3 regions of the Pseudarthrobacter sp. P1 genome follow, and region 1 is predicted to be linked to each of the others. Evidence: riboswitches for the same ligand, from Rfam matches in the RefSeq annotation. Region 1 holds a riboswitch; each other region holds the start of a gene.
What was found. A riboswitch is a leader RNA that binds a small molecule or an ion and turns the genes downstream of it on or off. The one in region 1 is predicted to bind S-adenosylmethionine.
Positions count from the first base shown of each region.

Region 1 (3,197 bases):
GTAGGTGCTCTTATGAGGCGTCATAAGAGCACCTACCGCACCACAGTTGTTTGCGGACGACGGCGTTAGATGGCGGAGAGGGCCTGGGCCAGGTCCTTCGTCAGGTCCTCCAGGTCCTCCAACCCCACCGAGAGGCGCAGCACGCCGTCGGTCAGGCCGATGGCCGCACGGCCCTCCGGGCCCATCGCGCGGTGCGTGGTGGTGGCCGGGTGGGTGATCAGCGACTTGGCATCGCCCAGGTTGTTGGAAATGTCCACGATGTTCAGCGCATTCAGCAGCGCGAACGCGGCGTCCTTGGCGGTGCCGTTGGCCGGCGTCGCCAGCTCGAAGGTCAGCACGGTGCCGCCGGCCTTCATCTGCGCCTTGGCCAGCTCGAACTGCGGGTGCGAGGGCAGCAGCGGGTACTTCACCCAGTTGATGGCCGGCTGCTGTTCCAGGAACGCGGCCAGCGCCAGGGCATTGGCCGAGGAGTGCGCCACGCGCAGGCCCATGGTCTCCAGCCCCTTGGTCAGCACCCAGGCGTTGAAGGAGGACAGCGACGGCCCGGTGTGGCGCATCAGGTTCTTGACGGGTCCGTCGATGAACTCCTTGGTGCCCAGGATGGCGCCACCCATCACGCGGCCCTGGCCGTCGATGTGCTTGGTGCCGGAGTAGACAATCACGTCCGCGCCCAGATCCCCGCACTTCTGCAGCAGAGGGGTGGCGAAGACGTTGTCGGCCACCACCGTGGCGCCGGCCGCATGGGCCAGATCGCACACGGCGCGGATGTCCACGATCTCCTGCATCGGGTTGGAGGGGGATTCGAAGAACACGGCGGTGGTGGGCACCGACAGCGCCTCGCGCCACTGGTCCAGGTCCGGCCCGTCCACGAAGACTGTCTCCACGCCCCAGCGCGGCAGGATCTCGTTCAGGATGACAAAGCAGGAGCCAAAGAGGGAGCGGGAGGCCACCACGCGGTCGCCCGCGGCCAGCAGCGCGCCCAGGGCGGTGAAGACGGCGGACATGCCCGACGCCGTCGCGAAACAGGCCTCGGTCCCCTCGAGCAGGCGCAGCCGCTCCTGGAACGTGGCCACCGTGGGGTTGCCGTAGCGGGAGTAGACAAAGCGGTCCGCCTCGCCGGTGAAGGCCTGTTCGGCAGCCTCGGCCGATTCGTAGACAAAGCCGGAGTTCAGGAACAGGGCCTCGGAGGTTTCCTGGAAGTTGGTGCGGTCCAGTCCGCCGCGCACGGACTGCGTGTCGGGGGCCCAGCCTGCGGCGTTGGGGTTGAAATTGCTCATTGAAATCCTTAAAGCGTGGGTGCTATTTCCAGGGCAGGTGGCGATTTTTCCAGCCATTTAGCACCCGGTCGCCGTAGGCGTCGGGCTCGCCCTCAAAGCCTTCGAGCACGTTGTACGAGGTGAAGCCGGCGGCCGTGGCGGCCTCGGCGGCGGCGATGGACCGGACGCCGGAGCGGCACAGGAACACCAGCTCGGCACCGGCCGGTGCGGCGGCGGTGAGCTGGTCCACGAAGGCGGCGTTGGGCGTGCCGCCGGCGAGGTTCCACTGGATGAACAGCGGCTCAACGCTCAGCGAGGTGGTGTCCGGGACGCCGATGTGCGCCCATTCGCCCTCGGTGCGCACATCCACCAGCAGGGCCCCGGATTCCACCTTGGCCCAGGCCTCCGCCGGGGCGAGGTCGCCCGCGTAGCTCACGCGTGGCCCTCGCCGTCGTACTCCAGGTCCTGGACGGCGTTGGCGACGGCGGCATCGGAGGCGGCGACGGCGTGCGGCAGGACAACGGCCTGGGCGGCCACCACGGTGGTGCCGTTGAACGTCACGGACGGACTGCCATGGAGGATGTACCCCTCGGCCAGGGCGTCGGAAATGCGCACACAGAATGCGTGGTCGTCGGGTCCGGTGATCAGCCGGTAGGCGAGCGGGGCTTCGTGGTCAGACATGGTTCTCCTCGATTGCAAGCGGCGGGAGCGCAAGCGGGGAGGGTAGCCAAAAAGAGGCTGCACCAGGGGCGTCCACACTTGCAAACCTTGGCCGTATATCACTAGGTATTGCCGAGTATTCACCTAAGGCACCCCGCTGGAACAGAGGGTTGCCGGCCAGCAAGTCAGGGCTTGGCGCTGGCACTCATTACTCAGGGAAAAAGTAGCATACGGGCCGGCGCTGCGGGCAAACGTGCCGCCGAATGTGGCATTGCATGAAGAACGCGGGGCCCAATGGCAGGATATGGACCATGAGTCCGAGAATCGTTCTTATTGTTGCCCGGTTGTTCTTCGGCGTGCTGACGCTGGTTGCGGTGGGGACCCAACTGGTGATCCATCTGGGCAATGGCTACGACGTGGTGAACTTCTTCAGCTACTTCACCAATTTGTCCAACCTCTTTGCCGCCGTGGTGCTCCTTGTTGCCGCGGCCCACCTGATCACCGGCAAGGAGGGCACCCGCACCGGGGACATCATCCGCGGGTCCTCGGTGGTGTGCATGGCCCTGGTGGGCATCGTCTTCAGTGCCCTGCTGCGCGAGGTGGACCTGGGGTCGCTGCTGCCGTGGATCAACACGGTGCTGCACTACGTCATGCCGGTGGTCATTGTGCTGGACTGGCTCGTCCAGCCCCCGCAGCGGCCGATGGCGTACTCACGGCTGTGGGTCTGGCTGCTCCCGCCGGTGCTGTACCTGGCCTACTCGCTCATCCGCGGTGCGGCCATCAATTGGTACGCCTACCCGTTCCTGAACCCCGACACCTCCGGCGGCTATGGCCCGGTGGCGGCAACCTGCCTGGGCATCACCGTGGCGTTCCTCGCCGTCAGCGTGGTCCTGGCCGTGGCCGCCAACAAGCTGCGCCCGCTGGTGCGCACCGGGTCGCCGGCACTGCAGCCGGCCTAGGCCCGGCCTGGTGCTATTCGGTGCCGGCCAGCAGGGCCGAGAGCTCGGCCGTCAGCTGCGCGCGGACCGCGGCCGTGCCCACCTCGGTGCCGTCGATCCGGTTCACCGGTGCCAGCAGCCGGATGCTGGAAATCAGCCAGACGGCGTCGGCGTCCATCAGGTCCGCCGGCACCACCGGTCCGTAGCCCAGTTCCCAGCCGGCCGCCCGGGCCGCGGCGAACAGTGCGCCCTGGGTGGTGCCGGGCAGGATGCCGCTGTCCTGGGCGGGGGTGATCAGGCGCTTGACCGGCAGCCCGCCGTCGTCGCTGATGTGCGCGAGCAG
Region 1 covers NZ_CP189584.1:2,646,501-2,649,697, reverse strand. The annotation lists gene ACQCSX_RS12465 (O-succinylhomoserine sulfhydrylase) at 66-1,277, opposite strand; gene ACQCSX_RS12460 (rhodanese-like domain-containing protein) at 1,300-1,692, opposite strand; gene ACQCSX_RS12455 (DUF1737 domain-containing protein) at 1,689-1,937, opposite strand; SAM riboswitch class IV at 2,007-2,129, opposite strand; gene ACQCSX_RS12450 (Pr6Pr family membrane protein) at 2,228-2,875, shown strand; gene ACQCSX_RS12445 (aminodeoxychorismate lyase) at 2,889-3,197, opposite strand, start outside.

Region 2 (3,197 bases), 1.1 Mb from region 1:
ATCGTCATGCTGGCCTACACGCTGATGCTGTGCGCCACCTCCACCGGCGCCTACGCCACCATCTTCGTCGTGCTGTTCGGCTGGGAGCGCTGGCTGGCCATCGCCGTCGGCGGCGCCATCGTGCTGGTCTACTCCACCATCGGCGGCATGTGGTCCATCACCCTGGCCGACCAGGTCCAGTTCGTCATCAAGACCGTCGGCGTCTTCTTCCTGATGCTGCCGTTCGCCCTCAATGCGGCCGGCGGCCTGGACGGCATCCGCGCCCGCGTCGACGCCTCGTTCTTCCAGCTCGACGGCATCGGCATCCAGACCATCATCACGTATTTCGTGGTCTACACCCTGGGCCTGCTGATCGGCCAGGACATCTGGCAGCGCGTCTTCACCGCCAAGAACCCCACGGTGGCCCGCTGGGGCGGCTCCACCGCCGGCATCTACTGCATCCTCTACGGTGTGGCCGGCGCGCTGATTGGCCTGGCCGCCCGCGTGGCCCTGCCCGACATTGACGTGGCCACCCTGGGCAAGGACGTTGTCTATGCCGAGGTTGCCACGCACATCCTGCCGATCGGCATCGGCGGCATCGTCATGGCCGCTGCCGTGGCTGCGATGATGTCCACTGCTTCCGGCGCCCTGATCGCCGCCGCCACCGTGGCCCGCGCCGACGTCGTCCCGTTTGTGGCCAGCTGGTTCGGCAAGACCATCGACACCTCCGACACCGACAACCCCGAGCACGACGTCAAGGCCAACCGCTACTGGGTGCTGGGCCTGGGCGTGGTCGCGGTGCTGATCGCCATGATCACCCAGGACGTCGTCGTCGCCTTGACCATTGCCTACGACATCCTGGTGGGCGGTCTGCTGGTCGCCATCCTCGGTGGCTTGGTCTGGAAGCGCGGCACCGGCATCGGCGCGGCCTGGTCCATGGCTGTCGGCTGTGTTCTGACCCTGACCCTGCTGATCCTCTACTCCACGGGGGCCATCCCGAGCGCCGACGGCGTCTACGCCAACGAGCCCATCTACTACGGTCTGGCCGCCTCCCTGGTGGTCTACATCGTGGTCTCGCTGTCCACCAAGCCCACCCCCGCAGCCATCCGCACGGCCTGGGATGCCCGCGTGGCCGGCGCCAAGCTGGACGAGGTGCCCGAGGGCGCCGCATCGTCAGCCAACTAGGCTCCACCGCACTACACCTGCACTACATCGCCGACGGCGGTCGGGTTGCGTCATATGGCGCAGCCCGGCCGCCGTTGTAGTTGGCTTGGGTTTAGGCTGGTTCCAGCTTCAAGAGATGCGGTGCCAAGCTCCGACTGGCCGCACACCAACCCCATGTTCGCGGGTGGTTCGGATGAGGAAGCGGTCCGCGCCCGGCCCAAGACACACCGGCGCGGTCAAGAGCACCGACCGAAGGCTGTCCGCCATGGCCCGCACCATCCCCTCCCTTGCCGCCCCGTCCGCCGCCTCCGCGCCCGCGGGCGTCCGGACCCTGCCCGCGGTCGACGCCTTGTTGGGCACCGTCGAATTCCGGCTGGGCCGCTCCTGGTGCCGCTGGTGGTGCACCGACCCCGCCGCCCTGGGCGCCGCCCTGGACCGCGCCGTCGCCCCGCCCCGCTGGCACGCTGCGTCCGCAACCCTCGCCGTCGCCGTCGCCGCCACGGGCCGGCGCTCCGGCGTCGAGCTGCATTTCCGCCTCCACCCCGCCCGTACGCCCAACTAGGGCGCACTTATCGTCGAAAAACGCGCTGTTTTCGACGATAAATGCGCCCTAGTTGGGCTATGAAGCCAGGCGGCGCAGCTTCTCCAAGGACGTGCCCCAGCCCTTGACCGAATCGTCGAAGTCGAAGGACTCCGTCGCGAAGTGCTGCACGATGGTCATCCGGGTCCGGCCGTCCACGTCCTCGAAGGTGATCTTCATGGTGATCTCGAACGGGAACATTTCCGAGGCCGGCTCATGCAGTTCCAGGCGCGACGGCGGCTCCACCGCGGTGAAGCGGGCCACCGCCGGGAACTCGCCGCTGCCGTCGTCCATCACCATGCTGGCCTTCCAGAAGCCGCCGACGACGGCCTCGATCGCCACGCTGTCGCGCGGGGTGTGCAGATGCTCCGGGCCCCACCACTGCGCCAGCTGGTCCGGATCCGTCCAGGCCTCGAACAACACCTCGCGCGGTGCGTCAAAGAACCGCACGATGGTCAGCGTGGTGCCGTCCACCACCATGGATTCGCCCTCGCGGGCCAGTGTGTCAACGGTGTTTTCTGCGGTGCTCATTTCAATCGCTCCCTTTGGATTCGCTTGACGTGTTCATCCAGCCGGTCCAGGCTGCTGTCCCAGAACCGACGGTATTTCTCCATATAGGCGGCCACTTCCCGCAGCGGCTCGGCCGAGAGCCTGCTGGTGCGCCACTGGGCGCTTTTGCTTCGGGTGATCAGTCCGGCCCCCTCGAGCACCTTCAGGTGCCGGGAGATGGCGGGCAGTGAAATCTCGAATGGTTCGGCCAGCTCACCGACCGTGGCCTCCCCCTCGCTCAGCCGGGCCAGGATGGCCCGCCGGGTGGGGTCCGCCAGTGCGGCGAAGATCAGGCTGAGCTGGTCGGTGGCCATGTACGTATTTCACCAATCTGTTAATTAACCGCTGTGTTAAATATGATCCTCCGTGCGGGCGCTGTCAAGACCCCGGTTTCGGCAGGCCCAACCACCGGGGACAAGCCCAACCAACGGAGCGGGAATTTCGCCGGGCCGAAATCCAGCGGACAGGTTTACCGTCCAGTATTCAACCCGCCAACGGGCTACAGTGATGGCTGACCAGAGGAGATCCACCGTGCTGGAACGCACCCCTACGCCCGCCGACATCAAGCGTTGGCGCCAATATCTGGCGGACGAGCGGGCCGAGGCCGCCGTCTACCGCGACCTCGCCAAGCGGCGAGACGGCGAGGAGCAGCAGATCCTGCTGGCCCTGGCCGAGGCCGAGGGCCGCCATGAACAGCATTGGCTGAACCTGCTGGGCGAGCATGCCGACACTGCTGCGCACCCCTCGTTCCGCAACCGCCTGGTGGGCCTGCTGGCGCGCCGCTTTGGCTCGGTCTTTGTGCTGGCCCTGGCCCAGCGCGCCGAGTCCCGCTCCCCCTACGCCACCGACGCCGACGCCACCGATGCCATGGCCGCCGACGAGGCGATCCATGAGGAGGTGGTCCGCGGCCTGGCCACTCGGGGCC
Region 2 covers NZ_CP189584.1:3,795,091-3,798,287, reverse strand. The annotation lists gene ACQCSX_RS17865 (sodium:solute symporter) at 1-1,164, shown strand, start outside; SAM riboswitch class IV at 1,271-1,392, shown strand; gene ACQCSX_RS17860 (hypothetical protein) at 1,409-1,705, shown strand; gene ACQCSX_RS17855 (SRPBCC family protein) at 1,763-2,254, opposite strand; gene ACQCSX_RS17850 (ArsR/SmtB family transcription factor) at 2,251-2,586, opposite strand; gene ACQCSX_RS17845 (VIT1/CCC1 transporter family protein) at 2,780-3,197, shown strand, end outside.
Region 2: another riboswitch for S-adenosylmethionine. It lies ahead of ACQCSX_RS17860 (hypothetical protein); the one in region 1 lies ahead of ACQCSX_RS12455 (DUF1737 domain-containing protein).

Region 3 (3,197 bases), 860 kb from region 1:
GGCGTCGGCAAGTCCACCATGGTCAACGCCCTCACCGGCTCCCAGCGCGCCACCGGCGGCGTCAACGCCGTCACCGGCCGCGGCCGGCACACCTCCTCCTCGGCGCTGGCCCTGCGGCTGCGCGACGCCCAGCCGGGCAGCTGGATCATCGACACCCCAGGCATCCGCTCCTTTGGGCTGGCCCACGTGGATCCGGACCGCATTCTGCACGCCTTCCCCGACCTGGAGCCCGGCACCGATGCCTGCGAGCGTGGCTGCAAGCACAACAGCGCCGCCGTCAACTGCGGCCTGGACCCGTGGGTGGCCGACGGCAGCGCCGGCGAGGCCGGCCCGGCCCGGCTGGCCTCGCTGCGCCGGCTGCTGGGCAGCTCGGACCGCACCGAGGGCCGCGCCGAAGCCAAGGAACTCGGCACCATCCTCTAATCCGGCGGAACCCGGCCGCGGGTCCCCCTGCCTCCCCGCCCCTGCCACAACCAGCGATAGTGTGATGCCATGAACCATGAACCGCAAGGCTACAACGACGATCTCCGCCTGGCCCACGTATTGGCGGACGCCGTTGATTCTTTGACGATGTCTCGTTTCAAGGCGCTCGATTTGGCTGTGGAAACCAAGCCGGACCTGACGCCCGTCACGGACGCCGACAAGGCCGCCGAGGAGTCCATCCGCAGCCAGCTCGCCCGGGCCCGCCCCCGCGATGCCGTGCTCGGCGAGGAATTCGGCAGCAGCGGGCACGGCTCGCGCCGCTGGATCATCGACCCCATCGATGGCACCAAGAACTTTGTCCGCGGCGTCCCGGTCTGGGCCACCCTCATCGCCTTGGTGGACGAGGGCCAGCCGGTGGTCGGCGTCGTCAGCGCCCCCGCCCTGGGCAAGCGCTGGTGGGCCGCCAAGGGCACGGGGGCCTTCACGGGCAAGTCGCTGGCCGCCGCCACCCGGCTGCGCGTCTCCAACGTCGCCAACCTGGCGGACGCCTCGATGTCCTATTCCTCGCTCTCCGGCTGGAAGGAACGCGGCAACCGCGACGAGTTCATCGCCCTGACCGACGATGTCTGGCGCACCCGCGCCTACGGCGATTTCTGGTCCTACTGCCTGGTGGCCGAGGGTGCCGTCGACATTGCCTGCGAGCCGGAACTGAACCTGTACGACATGGCGGCCCTGGTGCCGATCGTCGTCGAGGCGGGCGGGCGCTTCACCTCCCTCGATGGCGAGGAGGGCCCCTTCGGCGGCAACGCCCTGGCCACCAACTCCATCCTGCATTCGGAGGTCCTGAACCGGCTCAACCCGGGGCTCGACGACCTCCTGTAGCACGACGCAGTGTGACGCAAAGGGATGTAACAAATGCGCCCGGCACCCCACCGGGGTTAGCATTTTGGGCATAGGTCACGAGTGCCAGTGCTAAACCCCGGTTTGCTGGCCGGCAACCCTCCTTTCGCGGCGGGGTGCCCCGGGTGACGACCTGGCCAGGCCGGAGCGGTCTTGGCAAGCGCGGATCACGGCACTGTCCGGGATCCTTCCCGTGAGGTCCTTTCATGAGCTCTGCAACCCTTGAAAAAAATTCCATCTCCACCGCGGCTGCCGCCGCCGTCGAACCCCTGTTGGCCGTCACCGGCGCCGACCTGTCCGCCCCGCTGATCACCGGCGGGAGCGTCCGCTACGCCAACCTGGACTACGCCGCCTCGGCCCCGGCCGTCCAGGCCGTGGCCGACCACCTGGCCCAGGTGCTGCCGTACTACGCCAGCGTGCACCGCGGGGCCGGGTTTGCCTCCCAGGTCAGCACGTCCGTCTATGAAAACGCCCGCGACACCATCCGGGACTTTGTGGGCGGCCGGGCCGATGATGCCGTCATCTTCACCCGCAACACCACCGATTCCCTGAACCTGCTGGCCGGTTGCGTCGAAACGCTGCTGGCCACCGAGGACGGCTCCCGCCCCACCGGCGAGGTGCTCTACCTGGACATCGAACACCACGCCAACCTGCTGCCCTGGCAGCGCCTGCCGCACCGCAGCGTGGTGGCCGCCGGTTCCATCGCGGCCACGCTCTCGCGGATCGAAACGCAGCTGCGCGCCGGCTCCGTGGTGCTGCTGGCCGTCACCGGCGCCTCCAATGTCACCGGCGAGATCCTGCCCGTGGCCGAGCTCGCGGAACTGGCCCACCGGTATGGTGCCCGCATCGTGGTCGACGCCGCTCAGCTGGCCCCGCACCGCCGCCTCAACCTCGCCGACGACGGCATCGACTACGTGGTCTTCTCCGGCCACAAGCTCTACGCCCCCTTCGGCTCCGGCGTCATCGTTGGCCGCCCGGACTGGCTGGACGCGGGCACCCCGCACCTGGCCGGTGGCGGCGCGGTCAAGGAAGCCCGGCTGGACACCGTGACCTGGGCCACCGGGCCGGCCCGGCACGAGGGCGGCTCCCCCAATGTGCTCGGCGCCGCCACGCTGGCAAAGGCCGCGGAGATCCTCTCCGCCCTGGACGAGTCCGCCTGGCACAGCCACGAGGAGGGCCTGCGCGACCACGTGGTGGCGGGCCTGTCGAAGATCCCCTCCGTCACCGTCCACCGGCTCTTCAGCGATTCCGGCGACTACCCGGGCAGCGGCAGCATCGGCGTCGTCAACTTCTCCGTCGAGGGCTACGACGCCGGGCTGGTGGCGGCCTACCTCTCCGCCGAGCACGGCGTGGGCGTGCGCGACGGCAAGTTCTGCGCCCACCCGCTGCTGCGCCGCCTGGGCCTGCCCTCCGGATCGCTGCGCGCCAGCTTTGGCGTGGGCTCCCGGCTGGCGGACGCCCAGCGCCTCGTCGACGGCGTGGCCGCGCTGGTGGAGTCAGGGCTGGGCTGGGACTACGTGGTGGATTCGGGCCGCTGGGTTCCGGCCAACGATGCCCGCAGGTACCCGGACTGGGCACCGAACACCCCCGGCACGGCAGGCGCCGCCCCCTGCACCATCGACCCCGAGGACGACTAGCACGCGGTAGAGTTGACGGGCTTGTTTCCGTCAACGTTCAGGAGCGCATATGGCAGCCATCGGCGGGCCCACCTTTGAAGCCGGCCGGCGCCAGGAGATGGCCACGGCCTTCCAGGACGGTGGCGAACACTACGATCGGGTGCGCCCGGGGTACCCGGCGGAGTCCGTCGAATGGCTGTTCGACGGCACCGCCGCCGGGTCCCGGGCGGGGGTGGCCGACGTCGTCGATCTGGGCGC
Region 3 covers NZ_CP189584.1:1,786,325-1,789,521, forward strand. The annotation lists gene rsgA (ribosome small subunit-dependent GTPase A) at 1-423, shown strand, start outside; gene hisN (histidinol-phosphatase) at 493-1,305, shown strand; SAM riboswitch class IV at 1,379-1,492, shown strand; gene ACQCSX_RS08465 (aminotransferase class V-fold PLP-dependent enzyme) at 1,530-2,960, shown strand; gene ACQCSX_RS08470 (class I SAM-dependent methyltransferase) at 3,010-3,197, shown strand, end outside.
Region 3: another riboswitch for S-adenosylmethionine. It lies ahead of ACQCSX_RS08465 (aminotransferase class V-fold PLP-dependent enzyme); the one in region 1 lies ahead of ACQCSX_RS12455 (DUF1737 domain-containing protein).